2 regions of the Erwinia sorbitola genome follow, and region 1 is predicted to be linked to the other one. Evidence: riboswitches for the same ligand, from Rfam matches in the RefSeq annotation. Region 1 holds a riboswitch; the other holds the start of a gene.
What was found. Region 1 has a riboswitch for thiamine pyrophosphate ahead of tenA (thiaminase II). Riboswitches for the same ligand answer to the same signal wherever they lie in the genome.
Positions count from the first base shown of each region.

Region 2: it holds a riboswitch for thiamine pyrophosphate, as region 1 does, so the genes downstream of both, GN242_RS21480 (FAD-dependent oxidoreductase) here and tenA (thiaminase II) in region 1, are expected to answer to the same signal.

Region 1 is NZ_CP046509.1:2,711,232-2,719,381, reverse strand. It holds gene GN242_RS12160 (ABC transporter permease) at 1-632, opposite strand, end outside; gene GN242_RS12155 (ABC transporter ATP-binding protein) at 629-1,372, opposite strand; gene tenA (thiaminase II) at 1,372-2,073, opposite strand; TPP riboswitch at 2,127-2,229, opposite strand; gene GN242_RS12145 (CHAT domain-containing protein) at 2,363-6,223, shown strand; gene GN242_RS12140 (LLM class flavin-dependent oxidoreductase) at 6,278-7,303, shown strand; gene GN242_RS12135 (hypothetical protein) at 7,349-8,150, opposite strand, start outside.
Region 2 is NZ_CP046510.1:26,545-34,694, reverse strand. It holds gene GN242_RS21520 (hypothetical protein) at 1-123, shown strand, start outside; gene GN242_RS21515 (TehB family protein) at 448-819, shown strand; gene GN242_RS21510 (DUF4225 domain-containing protein) at 1,041-1,859, shown strand; gene GN242_RS21505 (hypothetical protein) at 1,837-2,166, opposite strand; gene GN242_RS21500 (VF530 family protein) at 2,396-2,668, opposite strand; gene GN242_RS21495 (HesA/MoeB/ThiF family protein) at 2,761-3,726, opposite strand; gene GN242_RS21490 (thiazole synthase) at 3,730-4,500, opposite strand; gene thiS (sulfur carrier protein ThiS) at 4,504-4,701, opposite strand; gene GN242_RS21480 (FAD-dependent oxidoreductase) at 4,698-5,630, opposite strand; TPP riboswitch at 5,787-5,908, opposite strand; gene GN242_RS21475 (choline transporter) at 6,237-8,150, shown strand, end outside.

The DNA.
Region 1 (8,150 bases):
GCATTGGCATTCAGCATGACGTAGCCCAGTCCCTCAGCGGATCCCACCCATTCGCCAATAATTGCGCCAATCGGTGCCACGGCGGCGGCCATACGCAGGCCGGAGCCAAAAGCGGGCAGGGCGGCCATCAGGCGAATATGCCGCAGCTGCGACCAGCGCGAAGCGCCCATGGTGCGGGCCAGATCGAGATAGTCCTGATTTACCCGCCTCATACCGTCAAAGAAAGATGAGGTAACCGGAAAGAAAATGACCAGCACTGCCATCGCCACTTTGGCGCTGATACCAAAGCCAAACCACAGCACCAGCAGCGGCGCGAGGGCAAATACCGGGATCGCCTGGCTGGTCAGCACCAGCGGCATCAGCCAGCGTTGCAGGCGGGGGAAGATAATCATGCCGACCGCCAGAAGCGAGCCAAGCATCACCCCCAGCACCAGTCCGATCAGCACCTCCGAGGCGGTAATCAGACTGTGATAAGCGAGAAAAGCGCGGCCATTCCACAGGGCGCGGGCAACAGCGGCGGGTGAAGGCAGCAGAAAGGCGGGAATATCGCTTAACGTCGCCAGCCACCATAGCAATAGCAGCCCGATGAATATGATCAGCCCGCGGGCGCTGGTTGTGATCTTACTGCTCATTCTGCGGCCCTTAGCAGCTGCTGCATCAGCTCGCCCTGGCTTTTCAGCAGTTCGGCATCGTCTGCGGCGCGGGGCGGCAGGCCGCCAATGGTATGAGTGTCATCTATCGCGGCAGGAGCGCCTGAGAGCACCAGCAGATGATGGCTCAGACGACAGGCTTCCATCGGGTCATGTGTGATCAGCAGTACGGTATGGTCGGCCAGCAGCTCGGCGGCCAGCGTCTGAATCTTCGCCCGCGTCAGCGTATCCAGCGCCGAGAACGGCTCATCCATCAGCACAATCGGCTGGCGTTCATACAGCGTACGGGCAATCGCCGCACGCTGTCGCATCCCTCCTGAAAGTGCGGCCGGATGGTCATCTGCGTGACCTTGCAGCCCGACGCGTTCCAGCAGATGTGTCGCCCACCCGGCATCAGCTTTTTCCCGACGCAGGCGCGCACCAAGGGTGATGTTGTCGATAATCGACAGCCACGGATAGAGCAGATCTTTTTGCCCCATATAGGCGATACGGCCCGGCAGCGGCAGGCCGTCACTGCCGCACACCGTGCCGGATGCAGGTGCTGCCAGCCCGGCGATAATCTTCAGCAGGCTGGTTTTACCGCTACCGCTGGCACCCAGCAAGGAGACAAAACGCCCGGCCGGGATATCAAAGCTGAGGGGGCCGAAGATCTGACGCTGGCCGAAGCACAGCGTCAGATCGCGCACCTGAATACCGGGCGGGGTAACGGAGTGAATCGCCATCACGTCGGGGTGGCCGCGTTAAGTCCCATCTGCCAGAAGGCGGATTCCAGACGCGTGGCAGTGACGAAAATCTCAGACAGTTCACTAAAGCGACTCTCCGCCCCGCGCTGGCGGGCAACGCTTTCCAGCAGATCGAGGGCAGCACGCACGCCGTTAAGGTAGTCAGCATCGCCGTAGTTACGGATCCAGGAGGCATAAGGGCTGCCTTCCAGCAGCGTCCCGGGGTCGTGCAGCAGGCGCAGGCCAATCTCCGCATAACCTGCAACGCACGGCAGCAGCGCTACCAGCAGATCGAGGGCATCGCCAGAGTGGCCGATATCCAGTACATAGCGGGTGTAATTCATGGTTTCCGCTGCTTCCGCTTCACTCATCATCTGCGCTTCGCTCATGCCCCAGCTTTCGCAGTAGGCCAGGTGCAGCGGCAGTTCGGCGACAATGGCATTTAGCGAGGCGGTGGCAGCACGCATCTCCGGCAGCGTGCGCAGCTTGCTTACCAGCAGGGCGTAAGCACGGGCAAAGTGGATCAGGAACAGATAATCCTGAGTCAGATAGCGGCGGAAAGCGCGTTCAGGCAGCGTGCCCAGGGCAAGTTGCTGAATAAACGGATGTGCAACGTAGTCCTGCCAGTCATTTCCCGCCTGCTGGCGTAAACGTCCGTACAGGCCGTGGCTGAAATCTACAGGTTGAATACGATAAGACACAGAATCCCCTCAGTTAAGTGGAGATCCGGGCAGGCGGAGGTGTGAACAGGCAGAGGTGACTGCCAACCCGTCCCTTCGCTGGCATGACCCAGATCAGGTTCAAAGGGTTCGGCTTACGCCATCTCAGCCCATCACAGGACACCCCTCGGAGGAGCCTGTTATACGATATTTGATTTTTGATTACAATCCTTGTCAACCGCTGGAGCGCGCAGATTTATAGACATTTTTCGGGCTGTTCTGATAAATTTATCTTATGCATCTTTCATGAGATTTATAAAGGATTACGGGCATGGAACAAAGCAAAGAGCTCAGTGATATTTTTAATAGCTGTTTTGGATCATATTTTGATATCAATCCTCCTGGCTATAGCGACCTGGATTTACATTTTATTCATGATTTTCATTTTCGTGATTATTTACTCCATATAACCCATAAACTTTACTATATTGCGTTTAGCGAAAGTGGTGAAAGGCTGTATAGCAAACTCTATTTTTACTGCGTCGACGATGATGTCGTTAACTCGCTACACCCTTTTGTTGAAAATATTAATCTTAGCCTGAGAAATCATGGTCTGGCAGAGTTTATTCTGTTAGAAAAGATCTCCGCAGACATTCAAGAGCTGATTGTCCGTATTAATCAGCAGCCGGATAAGAGCGCCTGTATTATCTTTGATGCAGAGAAGTTTTCAGGCAGTGAAACATTTTTTGAAAAAAGATTTAATCAGCCCGGATTTCCGCAGGATAAGCAGCAGATCGTCGATTTGCTGAATGTCCTCAAAACCGGCGATGATAAGTTCACCAAAAAAGGTTATGTTGCCTGCCATAGTAGGCTCGCTCCTGTTGTCGCATCTGATGATTTCAATACCTTTGTTAATGATATAAAAAGGCTTTCTATTTTTGACTTCTATGCTGGCGGTGAACGTCATCAGAAGATGTTTGATGCTATTAATGAGGCGCAGGATTTCCTTAAAGATAACCACATCAACAGCGCAAAAGAGGCTATTGAAAGATGCAAGGAAATTAAAGATCCAAAATTTGTATTTATTCAAATCTTCAATGAGTTTAATAATAACAATAATAAAATGTACGCCTTCCATTTGCATGAAATGCTCAAAAATCTGGACATCGACAGCGATTTCTCGACGCACTCTGGTTTGAATATGGTGGATGTCTGTGTAGGGGCGGAAAGTTATCCTGCGGCGAGAAAAATTCTGAAGAAAATTGCAGAGGAACTGGCAGATCAGGATGAGATTGAAAAGGGAGTACAGCTTGCCGGGCTGGCGGGGTGCAGCGATATCTCAGCTGAACTGATCAAAAAACTGGAGAAGAGCTATCCCGGATCTCTGGTGCTGAATTACAGAGATATCAACTCTGCACTAAGAGAGGAGAACTACCAGCGCGCCGCCGAACTTTTTTCCCTGCGTGATGATGAACTCAGTCAGAAGAAACATCAGCTATTACTTCAGTTTATAACATGGCTTAAGCAAGGCGATGGCGATATTGTGGCATTCCTTCAGACACAAGATATCAATGATCCCGATACTGTCCATTTTCTTAATCACATTGCCTCGACGTGGGCGGTAAAACATCAGGATTACCTGACTGCGATTGCCGTTTCACTATTCTATGAGCCGGTGCTGGATGATGAGACCTTTATCAACAATAGCGATCGTATTCTGAAGAAATGGTTTTTTAATCGGAAAAAATCCAATACCGATGAGGATAAAAAACAGGCTGATATTGTCAGTGAGGCGATAATCAGTTTTACGAAAAAAAGTATTGATAAACTGTCGCATCTCTCAGTCAACCCTTATCTGCGGGAACGTTTTATCGACAGATTCAGCTGGGATGTGTCGCACTCTTTTGGACATTTTTTGCTTATTTTGATCACCCGCAATCAATTTTCTGGCAGGGAATTAAACCTGAGTCACGCGGAGCCGCAAGCATCGGTAACCATGCCTCTTGAGACCGTGATGAGCAAAGTGGAAGATGCGCTGAATTATTATGACCGCATTGGAGTTGTTTTAGCAGGAAAACACCTGGTTCCTGCGGATATTTTGACCGGTGACCGCGCTGAACTGCGGGCGTTCCTGCAAGGGCTTCATATCCTGATGCTTAAAATGGCCGGCGATCTGCAAAATGAGAGGGAAATAAATAATATTAATGCCCTGATCTCCATTGCCAACAGCGCTGCCAGTTTAGCTGCTCCTTGCTATCAGGATCTGGATATTATTAAAAATGTTGGGGCGGTGCTGTCGCTCCAGGGATATGCTCAGGCGGCGCGTGATTTGGCCGAGCAGGCACTTCAACTGGCGGGCGATGACCCTCAGCGTCAGCGTCATGCATGGCTGGCCGCAGCAGAGATTTATCAACGTCAGGGCAACAATCACCCGGCAATGGTCTATCTCAACTGTGCCATGTCAGGAAGCGAGATGACCATTGATGAATTTTTCACCTATTCTAATCTTGCTGTAAGAATTTTTCGCGATACTAAGGCGGTAAACTTCGCACGTGACGCTGTCACTTTTTCGCGTCGCATCCTGCAAGAATTCAATAATAATTTGTATATCAAAAATAAAAAAATCTATGATTTTATGGATCTTACACTCTGTTTTAATCAGCTGTGTAGCGATGATGTTTTTGATAGTGAAATCGCTGAAAAAGTGGTCAGCCTGGCAACAGGTATTGCTTCAGAAGAGGTCGTGCATGCGGATAATCTCTCACCGATACTCACCCTGTCACTGCAAATTGCTGATGTGTTAGCCGTCAACAATTATACAGCAGATGATGATTTTAAGGCGGTGCTGGAACAGATGATATCCATCAGCGATGCGATGAATATTCCGGATAAGCTGTTAAATGCCTTCACTGCCTTTTATCGCGAAAGTAATATTAACAACCTTTTTGCCCTCTATAATTTGATCTCATCATCATCACGCAGTGCCGGAGACAGGGCCTGGGATGACAACTCGCTGCACATTTACGCTGCTTTATTACTGCGCCGTAACCCTGATATGCCATTACAGGATCGTGCTTTTGCCGCAGAGCTGTTAACGGATAGCTCCTATTCGCTGCACAGCGAGTATCTCTACAGTAACCCTTACCCCCGCTATGAGCGCATTGATGCCCCCGCAGACTATGCCGCAGCCTGTGCGCTGGAAAATAAGGTAGCCGTCTATCTGCTGGTTCTTGATGATCATAAACACGGGACGCTGCTGTGCTGGTTACCCGGTATGGACGGGCAGGAAATAGACTCCTCCCTGTGGCATTTTGATTTTGCCGCGTTCAATCAATGGAAAAAGGAATTCCCATATCAATATGGTTTCTATGATGCGGAGACCACCCCCAATCTCTTTTTTGATAGCACGGAATTTATCCGCTTCGATTTTGATTTCCACGAAAAAAGCGTGCTTATTTTAGATGTCCAGCTTCAGTCGCTGGTGCCTAATCTGATACCCCTTCCGTCGGGGCTGGCCGGAACCCAGGCCGCCATCTCCTGCGCACCGTCGCTGGCATGGCTGGAACAGACCCGCCGCACGCCGGTGAAAACTAACGGCAATCTGGTCAGCTGGATATCGACTGCCGATCTGGCGGGGCAGACGTTAAAAGCCATGGCTGATGAATTTTCACAGGAAGGGGGCGTTTTTGATAAATGGAATGTGGCTCATAATGGCGACAGTGCACTGCCGGTAGGATTTGAAAATTCAGAGCTGGTGATTATTGGCGCTCACGGCGGCGTAACGGATGCAGAACATGTGTTCAGAAGTATCAGCGATGAAGGCGATCTGCGGATTGATTTCAGCACATTTTCATCCCGTTTACGTCAGTGTGGGGTGGTGATCCTGTTTGTATGCAGCTCAGGGCGTTTTGATAATCATCCGGAAGCGGCAACCACCATTGGCCTGGCGAAAGAACTGCTCGACAATGGCTGTGCCGCCGTCATCTCTTCTCCGTGGCCGCTGGATCCAATGTTGACCATGCGATGGCTGCCGCTGTTTATGGAGCAGTGGATGGGTGGAGCGACGGTAAGTGACGCCGTTTTTGAGACAAATAAGACGCTCACCAGCCACTACAGTTATGATTATTCCAAATGTATCGCCCTGAGCGTTTTTGGCGATGGCTCAAGGCGTTATCAAAAAAAGGTGATATGACCTGGCAGACAGCGTGCTTTCAAGCTATTTATCATCGCCTTAAGGATATTACCCATGAAAAGTATCGGATTTTTGTCATTCGGACACTGGACGCCTTCACCGCAGTCTGGCACCCGTTCAGCGGCGGATGCGCTGTTGCAGTCGATCGATCTGGCCGTCGCCGCCGAAGAGCTGGGGGCAGATGGCGCTTACTTTCGGGTTCATCACTTTGCCCGTCAGCTAAGTTCACCGTTTCCGCTGCTGGCGGCCGTGGGAGCGAAAACCAGCCGTATTGAGATTGGTACCGGGGTTATCGATATGCGTTACGAGAACCCGATGTATATGGCGGAAGATGCCGGGGCCGCCGATCTGATCTCCGGTGGCCGTTTGCAGCTGGGGATCAGCCGTGGATCCCCTGAACAGGTTATCGATGGCTGGCGCTATTTCGGCTATCAGCCAGCGGAAGGTGAAAATGAGTCTGATATGGCGCGTCGTCACACCGAAGTGCTGCTTGATGTGCTGCGTGGTGAAGGCTTTGCTAAACCAAACCCGCAGCCGATGTTTCCTAACCCGCCGGGGATGCTGCGCGTGGAGCCGTTCTCTGAAGGATTGCGCGAGCGTATCTGGTGGGGAGCGGGTTCCAATGCGACCGCCGTATGGGCCGCGAAGCTGGGGATGAACCTGCAAAGTTCGACGCTGAAGGATGATGAAACCGGCGAACCTTTCCATATACAGCAGGCGAAGCAGATCCGCGCCTATCGGGAAGCGTGGAAGGCGGCCGGGCATACGCGTACGCCGCGTGTTTCAGTCAGTCGTAGTATTTTCGCGCTGGTGAATGAGATGGATCGCGCCTACTTCGGCAACAGCGGCAGGGAAGGGGATCAGGTGGGTTATCTTGATGAAAAAACGCGCGCTATCTTTGGCCGTAGCTATGCCGCCGAGCCGGATCAGCTGATCAAACAGCTGGCGCAGGATGAAGCCATCGCAGAAGCTGACACCCTGCTGCTAACCGTGCCGAACCAGCTCGGCGTGGACTACTGCGCGCACACCATTGAAGCTATCCTCAAGCATGTGGCGCCGGGCCTTGGCTGGCGCAGGTAAAACGCAGAACTACCCGGTTCGCCGGGTAGTTTGATCGGCTGCTGCTTAATCGGCTGCTGCTTCCGGGAGTGCGGTGGCCGGTTTATCTTCAGGCTGGAAGCGAAAAAGAGAAGACCACAAAGGCAGGGGAAACGGTGTATTAATCGGATAGGGAACGGTGCCGGTGAGGCCTTGCGATCTCTGATTTAAAATATAACGATAAGCGTTGATCCCCCTGATATTTTCTCCGGCCAGAGGGAGAAGATAATTATGGGCTTTTTTTATACGTTCGACTGCGGATTTAATATTGGAACAATCCGCCCATTCAGCCATCATTTTGTTGTTATATTCACTTACTGAACCTGAACCGTTTCCCGCTGAGGAGTGTTTTACCAGCAGGATGAACTCCTCAATCGCTTGCGTCAGGCGCTGCTCCGCCGGTAGATCTTTTTGGGCCGCAGCAGTGCTCCTCAGAGACGGGGGAGAGAAGGCTTTTGTAACCAGTAACGCCGCAGGGTTATTGCGGTACAGGCAGGCGTGGATCAGTGAGGTAGACAGGCTTGCTATCTGCTGCGCCGACAGTCTGGCAGGCAGATGACTCAATGGCGAGACGCGCAAACGGTCGTCAAATAAACCCTGACGTAGTTTAATGTCGGTAGCAATCAGCGAGCCGATGAGTTTTGGCAGCTGATCCAGCGAGCTGAACAGCTCTGTTTTACCGTGATAATACCAGCGGTCAAGCTGGTCGAAGGCCTGAGCATAATCCTGTGCCGGGGTATCTGCCCGCCACACCTCATGCGTGTTACCGCCAGCAAAATGTAGCAGTTTCTCTTTAACCTCTTTCATTACCTCATCGATTAATCCGAGC
Region 2 (8,150 bases), on a different replicon from region 1:
AGTTCCTGCGGTCGTCGCAGTGCATGGAGTAAAGCGGGCGGGTATTCACCGATCTGCTACAAAAAAGAAGTCACGGAGGAAATGGTGAAAGAGTGGCGGGATGCTCACTCAACCAATAATTGATTGGTTCTTCAAAAGACAAGAGCTACGGTCATCGTTGTTGCCGTTGGCAGACATGATGAAATTTACCAGGACTCCCATAAGCAGGCTGGCCAGTTCGTTAACGGAGATGGTCAGGAGTGTCACTCCCACACTGCGATGTCATTTTAACAATAATTATTAAGTATTAGCGTTAAATCATATGGTTATAAGGCATGGCATAAATAACGCCTCATAACTTGCTGCCGTGGAGTATACCGGCGTAGTAGTGGGATGCAGTCTCTGACACAACAACACTACCAGTGACCAATAAGGCGGTTTTATTTTCTGAACAGGAGGGGGATTATTATGTCCCGGCAGATACCAAAGAATTATATACACACCCGTTCCACCCCATTCTGGGATAAAAATACGGTACCAAAGGCTTTGCTCACTCATCACAACACTAAAAAAGGTGTTTATGCCAGGCTCTGTGTGATGCAGGGTGCAGTAAAATATTATGGTTTTGCCAGCGCCGATGAGGCTGAACCTGAGATCGAAATCATCATTCAGGCAGGTCATTTTGGTATCAGCCCACCAGAATACTGGCATCATATTAGACTGCTGACGGATGACACTTTTTTTAATATCGATTTTTTTGCACAGCCAGACCAGCCTCTTGATGGTGCAGGTATTGGCCAGGTTGTAAACACTTCCCGCGCTGAGAAACAGACTGCATAAAATCGACCGGCCCGCCTTTTTCAGGCGGGTTTTTTGTAACGACTGTTTCGTTCACCAAAATTTACACGCTGGAAGAATTTGCATCAGGCAAAGTCTGGCCTGCTGTTAAGCGGGAGAACCCCTGCTATTTTGAATCAAAATGGCTCATTAAGCCTGAATCGATGTTTACAGATGAAAGTGAAGGATTATTATCGGCGATTGAATATATAGGGAGAAAATAAATGGATGCCGTATTACTTGATATGATGCGCTCTGGAGGAAGAAATAAATCATGGGCCGAAAAAATGGTTAATCTCGAGGCGAGGAAGCTACTTAACACAGCTAATATGCTGTCTGCTTTCCACCTCCAGGATGGCCTGACTCGCATGAAATTTGTGCAAGAAATAAAAGAGGTAATTGAAAGGCAGTTCGCCGCCGCCCTGCAAGCAGAATCTGATGAAGAGTGCATGGCGTGTATCAAAATTCTCAGAGCAGAAACAGACAATCTTGAAGAACAGGGCCGAATGTTACGCACAAAAGCGGCGAAGCTTTATGCCAAAGTGGACTTCGTTCGGAAAAATAATAAAATTGTCGGATATGTGATTTCTGCCGTAAATGTAGTGCTTTCCGGCGCTGAGATAGCCTTGGGAGTAACACTTCTGGCCAGTGCTAATCCATTGGGTGTGTTGGCAGGAGCAGTGCTCGTTACGGATGGGTTGAATGGGTTAAGTAAAGAGTTTAGCCACCATGTACTCCATGATTCGATATCTGAAGGTTTTGCAGCTAATGCTACAATGTCTATTGCAGAATTTATGGGGTTCAGCTCAAGTAGTGGGTTGGGAGTGTATAATTCTATTTCACTTGTCGCTAATGCTTACAGTATCCTGGGGTTAGTAAAAAAACCGGGTACATGGAGATTATTTCGCTATATCCCAATAAATTATTACAGAAAAGTAAGTGTTTTAAGTCGTCCTAAGTTAACGATGAAAATCGTTGGGTATGGGGTTAAGGCTAAGGTTATTTTTGATCTCATGACATTCACTGATCGCCCTCAGTCCTAGAAACGTATTTTTTATACCGCCAGGCTTTATATGCGAGTCTGGCGGGTGTCAGATACCATATAAATGGCAAACCTACAATTAGCGAAAAAGCCAAAGATAGTGTGTTATTTGGGGTCGTAAAAAACGATGACATAATTAAAATCATGAGAGCGACAATCGTAACCCACTTAGATATATTAAACCGTTTTGCTAAGTCTTTAATTACTTCATCAAGAGTTCCCCCATAGTTTTCTACATTATGTTTAACCTTCTGAATGTCAGCATGAGTGAAACCGGACTCCATGAGTGCTCTTTCGCTTACTTTCATAGATTTTTTTCCTTAAAAAATTACAAATATATATATTAAGTAAGTTTATGCGAAATCAGGGGGTAACTCGCTTTTTTATAGAGTTTAAAGTCCAACAGTTATCCCAGCGCTGAGGTCAGCCTGAAGTGGCCTAAGATAAGCCAGCCGTCGGTGTGTATCTGACCTCATCCAGTAGTAATCCGTTACCCTCTAAACGCTGACCTGCTGCATCCCGCAGGCGGTCAGCTGATTACTCTTTACTCTGCCAATTGCCCCACGGACTGTCCACCGGATCTGCCGGCACATCATCTAGTGATGCGATATACAGCTCTTCCACTGCTTTGCGTGCCCACGGGGTGCGGCGCAGGAATTTCAGGCTGGATTTAATGCTCGGGTCGCTCTTGAAACAGTTAATATTGATGTGTTTTGCCAGCTCCTCCCAGCCATAACGCGCGTGCAGCGCGGTGACCAGGGCTTCGAGCGTAATGCCATGTAACGGATCTTTAGGAGCGTGAGAGGTCATGGTGATTCCGGTTGCCGTCAGAGAATTGCGCACAAGATACTGAGCGTGATGGGCAGATGCAACGAGAAAACATCAGGCTGCCTGCCATCTCGTTAGCGGTTAGCCGCGATAATTGCCAGTTGAGTAAACCCGCGCTGCTCCAGCACCATCGCTGCCTTCGCCGCGCGGATGCCGCTGGCACAGACCAGCACGATGCGGCGGTCAGCAGGTGGCTGCCAGTCGTATATCTCTTCAGGCTGCACCCGATGGACGCGATCAGCGATGCTCTCAGGTGCCTCCTGCTGACTACGCAACTCTACAATGCAGTCATTACTGACCAGCAGATGGCGATCGATAAACGGTACTGAGGGCCGATCGGGTTCATCTGCGCCATCAAAACGGAACTGGCGGAAATGCCACCGGGTGAAATCGCAATTTATCAGGCAACCCAGCGGTGAGGGGGTGAAACCGAGCAGGATACTGAGTGCCATCTGGGCCTGTAAGGCGCCAAGCGTCGCCACCGCCGGACCCATCACCCCAGCGCTATTACAGTTAGCCGCACTGGCCGGCAGCTGTGGAAAAACAGCGCGATAGCCGGGAGCACTGCCGCAGAATCCGCCCACATAGCCCTGTCGTCCCAGTACGGAAGCGCTGACCAGCGGAATGCGGCGCGGCAGGCAGGCGTCGGAAAGCGAATAAGTCACGGCGAAATTGTCGGCAGCATCAATGGCGAGGTCAATGCCGTTGAGCGCCTCAGCCATCATGCTGGCACCCAGTGCCTGCGGTTGTGTATCGACCTTACAGTCCGGATTACGTGCATTCAGTGCCTGGCGGGCACAGTCAACTTTTAACTCCCCGGTATGCTCCATGCCATACAATGTCTGCCGGTGCAGGTTATGCTCCTCCACCCGATCTCCATCATATATCCGCAAATAACCTACCCCGGCACCGGCCAGCAGTGGCAGCAATGCCGATCCCAGCCCGCCCGCGCCAACTACCAGCACGCGGGCATTCAGCAGCACCCGCTGCCCGGCGTCGCCGATTTCCGGTAGCATTGATTGTCGTTGATAGCGGCTCACAGATTATGACTCCTGAAAGGGAAACTGGGCCATGCCAAAAATTGGCGTGGAGGCGCTCGCCATATCACGGCGTTCTACCAGGCCTGCATGACAGGCATCGTGACCAGCTCGGATTGCGGCAGAAAAAGCCCCGGCCATGCGCACCGGATCCTGCGCTTTCGCCACCGCGGTATTCAGCAGGATAGCGTCAAAGCCCATTTCCATTGCCTGTGCGGCCTGACTGGGGGCGCCGATACCGGCATCAATAATCAGCGGTATGCCTTTAAACCAGGCGCGCATTGAACGCAGCCCTTCGATATTTCTCAGCCCCTGGCCGGAGCCTATCGGTGCACCCCACGGCATCAGCAGTTCGCATCCAGCTTCAATCAGTTTCTCACCAAGGATCAGATCTTCTGTGGTGTAGGGAAACACCTGGAAACCGTCGGCGCAGAGAATGCGGGCCGCCTCCACCAGAGCGAAAGGATCGGGTTGCAATGTGTCAGCGTGGCCAATCACTTCAAGTTTTATCCAGCGGGTATTAAACAATTCACGTGCCATATGTGCGGTAGTCACCGCCTCTTTTACGCTATGGCAGCCAGCGGTATTGGGCAGTATCCGTCTGTTCAGGCCGGTGAGCAGCTCACGGAAGGCAGCGCCGTGGCGGCCCTCTCGCCGCAGACTGACGGTGATAATCTCGCTACCGGAAACCTCAATGGCCTGTTGCAAGATCTCCGGCGAAGGATATCCGGCGGTGCCGAGCAGAAAACGAGACTGCGGAATGAAATCGTAAAACATGTTTTATCCTCCCTGCATCGGTGAGAGCACTTCAAGTTCACAGCCAGCGGTCAGTGCCTGGCTCTCATAGCGTGCGCGCGGCACAAACTGGCCGTTGAGGGCGCTGGCTACGCAGCTGGCATCAATCTGCTGTTCGCGCAGGAGTTCCGCCAGTGTATGAGCGGTGGTATCAATCGGGAGGCCGTTAAGCTGAATTTTCATATCAGTTTTTCCTGCATCAGTTGCTGCATCAGTTTTTCCGCCATTACCGGAGCAAGGAGGAAGCCGTGGCGATACATACCGTTGAGAGACCAGACGCCGTTGTGACAGCGTATGGCGGGGATATTATTGCGGTAGGCCGGGCGTCGGCCGGTGCCACTTTCCACTATCCGCGCCTCTGCCAGAGCCGGATGGATAGCCCAGGCGGCGCTTAACAACTCCATCATGGCGCGTGCGCTAATCGGGCTGTCATCGTCGCTTTCCACCATGGTTGCGCCCAGCATCAGGTGTCCGGCTGCACGGGGTACCAGGTAACAGGGAAAACGGGGATGGAGGATGCGCACTGGCCGGGAGAGCTGAACCTCCTCACTGTGCAGGATCAGCATTTCGCCGCGAACCGCGCGCAGTTCTGGCTGGTCGGCGGCGGCGTGGATCCCCCGGCAGTCAATAATGGTGCCGCCGGGCTGACCCTGATGGAAGCAGACCCCGGCAAGTTGCAGCCCCTTACGCAGCTGTTGCAGCGCACTGCGCGGATCAAGGTGAGCTTCGCCGGCAAAGAACAGCCCACGGGAAAAACGTCCTTCCAGCGCCGGTTCCAGCGTGGCGGGATCTACCCACTGATGAGCGCGCGTCATACGCGAAAAACGGGTGAGTTCGGGGGTGTCACGGGCGGAGGCCACTACCAGGGTGCCGCGATGCTCCACACCGTTAATCCGTGCAGACCACCATGGTGCGGAGCGCTGGCCCAGCTCGATCACTTCTTCCGGGGCGCTCTCCCCTTCACACCATGGAGCCAGCATACCGCCAGCCCAGTGTGATGCCGCACAGTGCTGCTCTGCGGTGATCACCTCTACGGATTCACCGCGTTCAGCAAGTGATGTGGCAACACAAAGCCCGGCGACGCCGTCGCCCAGTACCGACCAGCGGCTCATGTTGGGTGGTTTCCGCAAGACAGAAAAAGTGGAGTTAATAATGTCACGTTAGCCTCTCAAAACATGCTGAGACCCGTGATACAGAGAAGGAAAAAGGCGGGAACTGCTGAAGCCGTGCCCCTTGCGGCAGGTATCCAGAAAGGCCGTACAGGTACGCCATCAGGATACGAGTCTTCCTACGCCAGTATCAACTGGGTCAGGTTCTAAGGGTCGCTAAACCGCGAATAATCGCTCATTAGCCTCTCAGTCTCTCTGGCGAGACTCCCCTGACGGGAACCAGTTTTATTTGACCTGCTGGCTGTCGTCAAGTGGTACAGGATGTTAACGGGGAAAAAGAAGGCAGAATGAGACGCAGAAGTTTTTTTAATTGAATGCTCAATCAATAAAAACTATCATTATTTGTGCTGTTTACACAAAATTTACTTTTGGAGGGTGATCTGGATCATAAACATTAAAGATTAATCAGTGATTTACACTTATACCCATCCTGATGGTTCTCCCAGTGTAATTAGCGGATATACGGCGGATTTTACCCAGTATGCGCTAATGCGCGCTTCGCAGAGCGGACTTCAGGTTTTTTCCTTGAGCATTTTTTGCGGAGAGATTATGCCGACAACTGAAATACCAGGAAAGCCTCAAAAAGATCGTATTAATCCCGTGGTTTTCTACACCTCAGCAGCGCTTATCCTGCTGTTTTCCCTGACCACCATTCTGTTCACAGATTTTTCCGATCGCTGGATCAATCTTACCCTCGACTGGGTTTCTAACACCTTCGGCTGGTATTATCTGCTGGCAGCCACGCTGTACATCGTCTTCGTACTTTTTATGGCCTGCTCACGTTTTGGCTCAATCAAACTTGGCCCCGAACAGTCGAAACCAGAGTTCAGCCTGATGAGTTGGGCGGCAATGCTGTTTGCAGCGGGTATCGGTATCGATCTGATGTTCTTCTCAGTAGCCGAACCTGTGACCCAGTATATGATGCCGCCGGAAGGCCAGGGGCAGACAATGGAAGCTGCACGTCAGGCGATGGTCTGGACGCTGTTCCACTACGGTCTGACCGGCTGGTCAATGTATGCCCTGATGGGCATCGCCCTCGGTTATTTCAGCTACCGTTACGGCCTGCCGCTCACCATCCGCTCGGCGCTCTACCCTATTTTCGGTAAACGTATTAACGGCCCAATCGGCCATACGGTGGATATCGCCGCAGTACTGGGTACCATCTTTGGGATTGCCACTACGCTGGGCATTGGTGTGGTGCAGCTTAACTACGGGCTGAAGGTGCTGTTTGATGTGCCGGAAGGGCTGACTGCCCAGGCCGGACTGATCGTGCTGTCGGTGATAATGGCCACTATTTCAGTCACCTCCGGGGTGAATAAAGGTATCCGGTTCCTGTCGGAGCTCAACGTGTTGCTGGCCTTTGGTCTGATCCTGTTTGTGCTGTTTGTCGGCGATACCAGCTTCCTGCTAAATGCGCTGGTGCTGAACGTCGGGGATTATATCAACCGCTTTATGGGCATGACGCTGAACAGCTTTGCCTTCGATCGCCCGACCGAGTGGATGAATAACTGGACGCTGTTCTTCTGGGCGTGGTGGGTAGCATGGTCACCGTTTGTCGGCCTGTTCCTGGCCCGTATCTCTCGTGGGCGTACTATCCGTCAGTTCGTGGTGGGCACCCTGACCATTCCGTTTATCTTCACCCTGCTGTGGCTGTCGATCTTCGGTAACAGCGCACTGTATGAGATCATTCACGGCAATATGGCGTTTGCACAGGAGACAATGGCGCATCCGGAGCGCGGTTTCTACAGCCTGCTGGCGCAGTATCCTGGCTTCACCTTCAGCGCATCTGTTGCCACCATTACCGGCCTGCTGTTTTATGTCACTTCAGCTGATTCCGGTTCGCTGGTGCTGGGTAACTTTACCTCACGTCTGGCTGACATTAATAACGATGCGCCAAACTGGCTGCGTATTTTCTGGTCGGTGACCATTGGTGTGCTGACGCTGGGGATGCTGATGGTTAATGGCGTGACGGCATTGCAGAAAACCACGGTGATAATGGGGCTGCCGTTCAGCTTTGTGATCTTCTTTGTGATGGCCGGGTTGTATAAATCCCTGCGCGTGGAAGATCACCGCCGTGCCAGTGCGACGGTGAATACGCCGCCGGTGCCGGTATCTCGTGAGGATCGTCTGAACTGGAAGCAGCGTATCTCCCGCGTGATGAACTATCCGGGCACAACTCACACCCGTAAAATGCTGGATGAAGTCTGTCGTCCTGCAATGGAAGAGGTTGGACGTGAGCTGGAACGTCGCGGTGCGAAGGTGCAGATCAATGAACTTCCTGCGGTGGAGGATGAGCGCCTGAACCATCTGGAATTGCTGGTGGATATGGCCGATGAACAGAGTTTCCTCTACCAGATCTGGCCGCAGCGTTACTCCGTTCCGGCATTTACCTATCGGGCACGCAGCGGTAAGTCTGACTATTTCCGCCTGGAGACTTTCCTGCTGGAAGGAACTCAGGGGAAC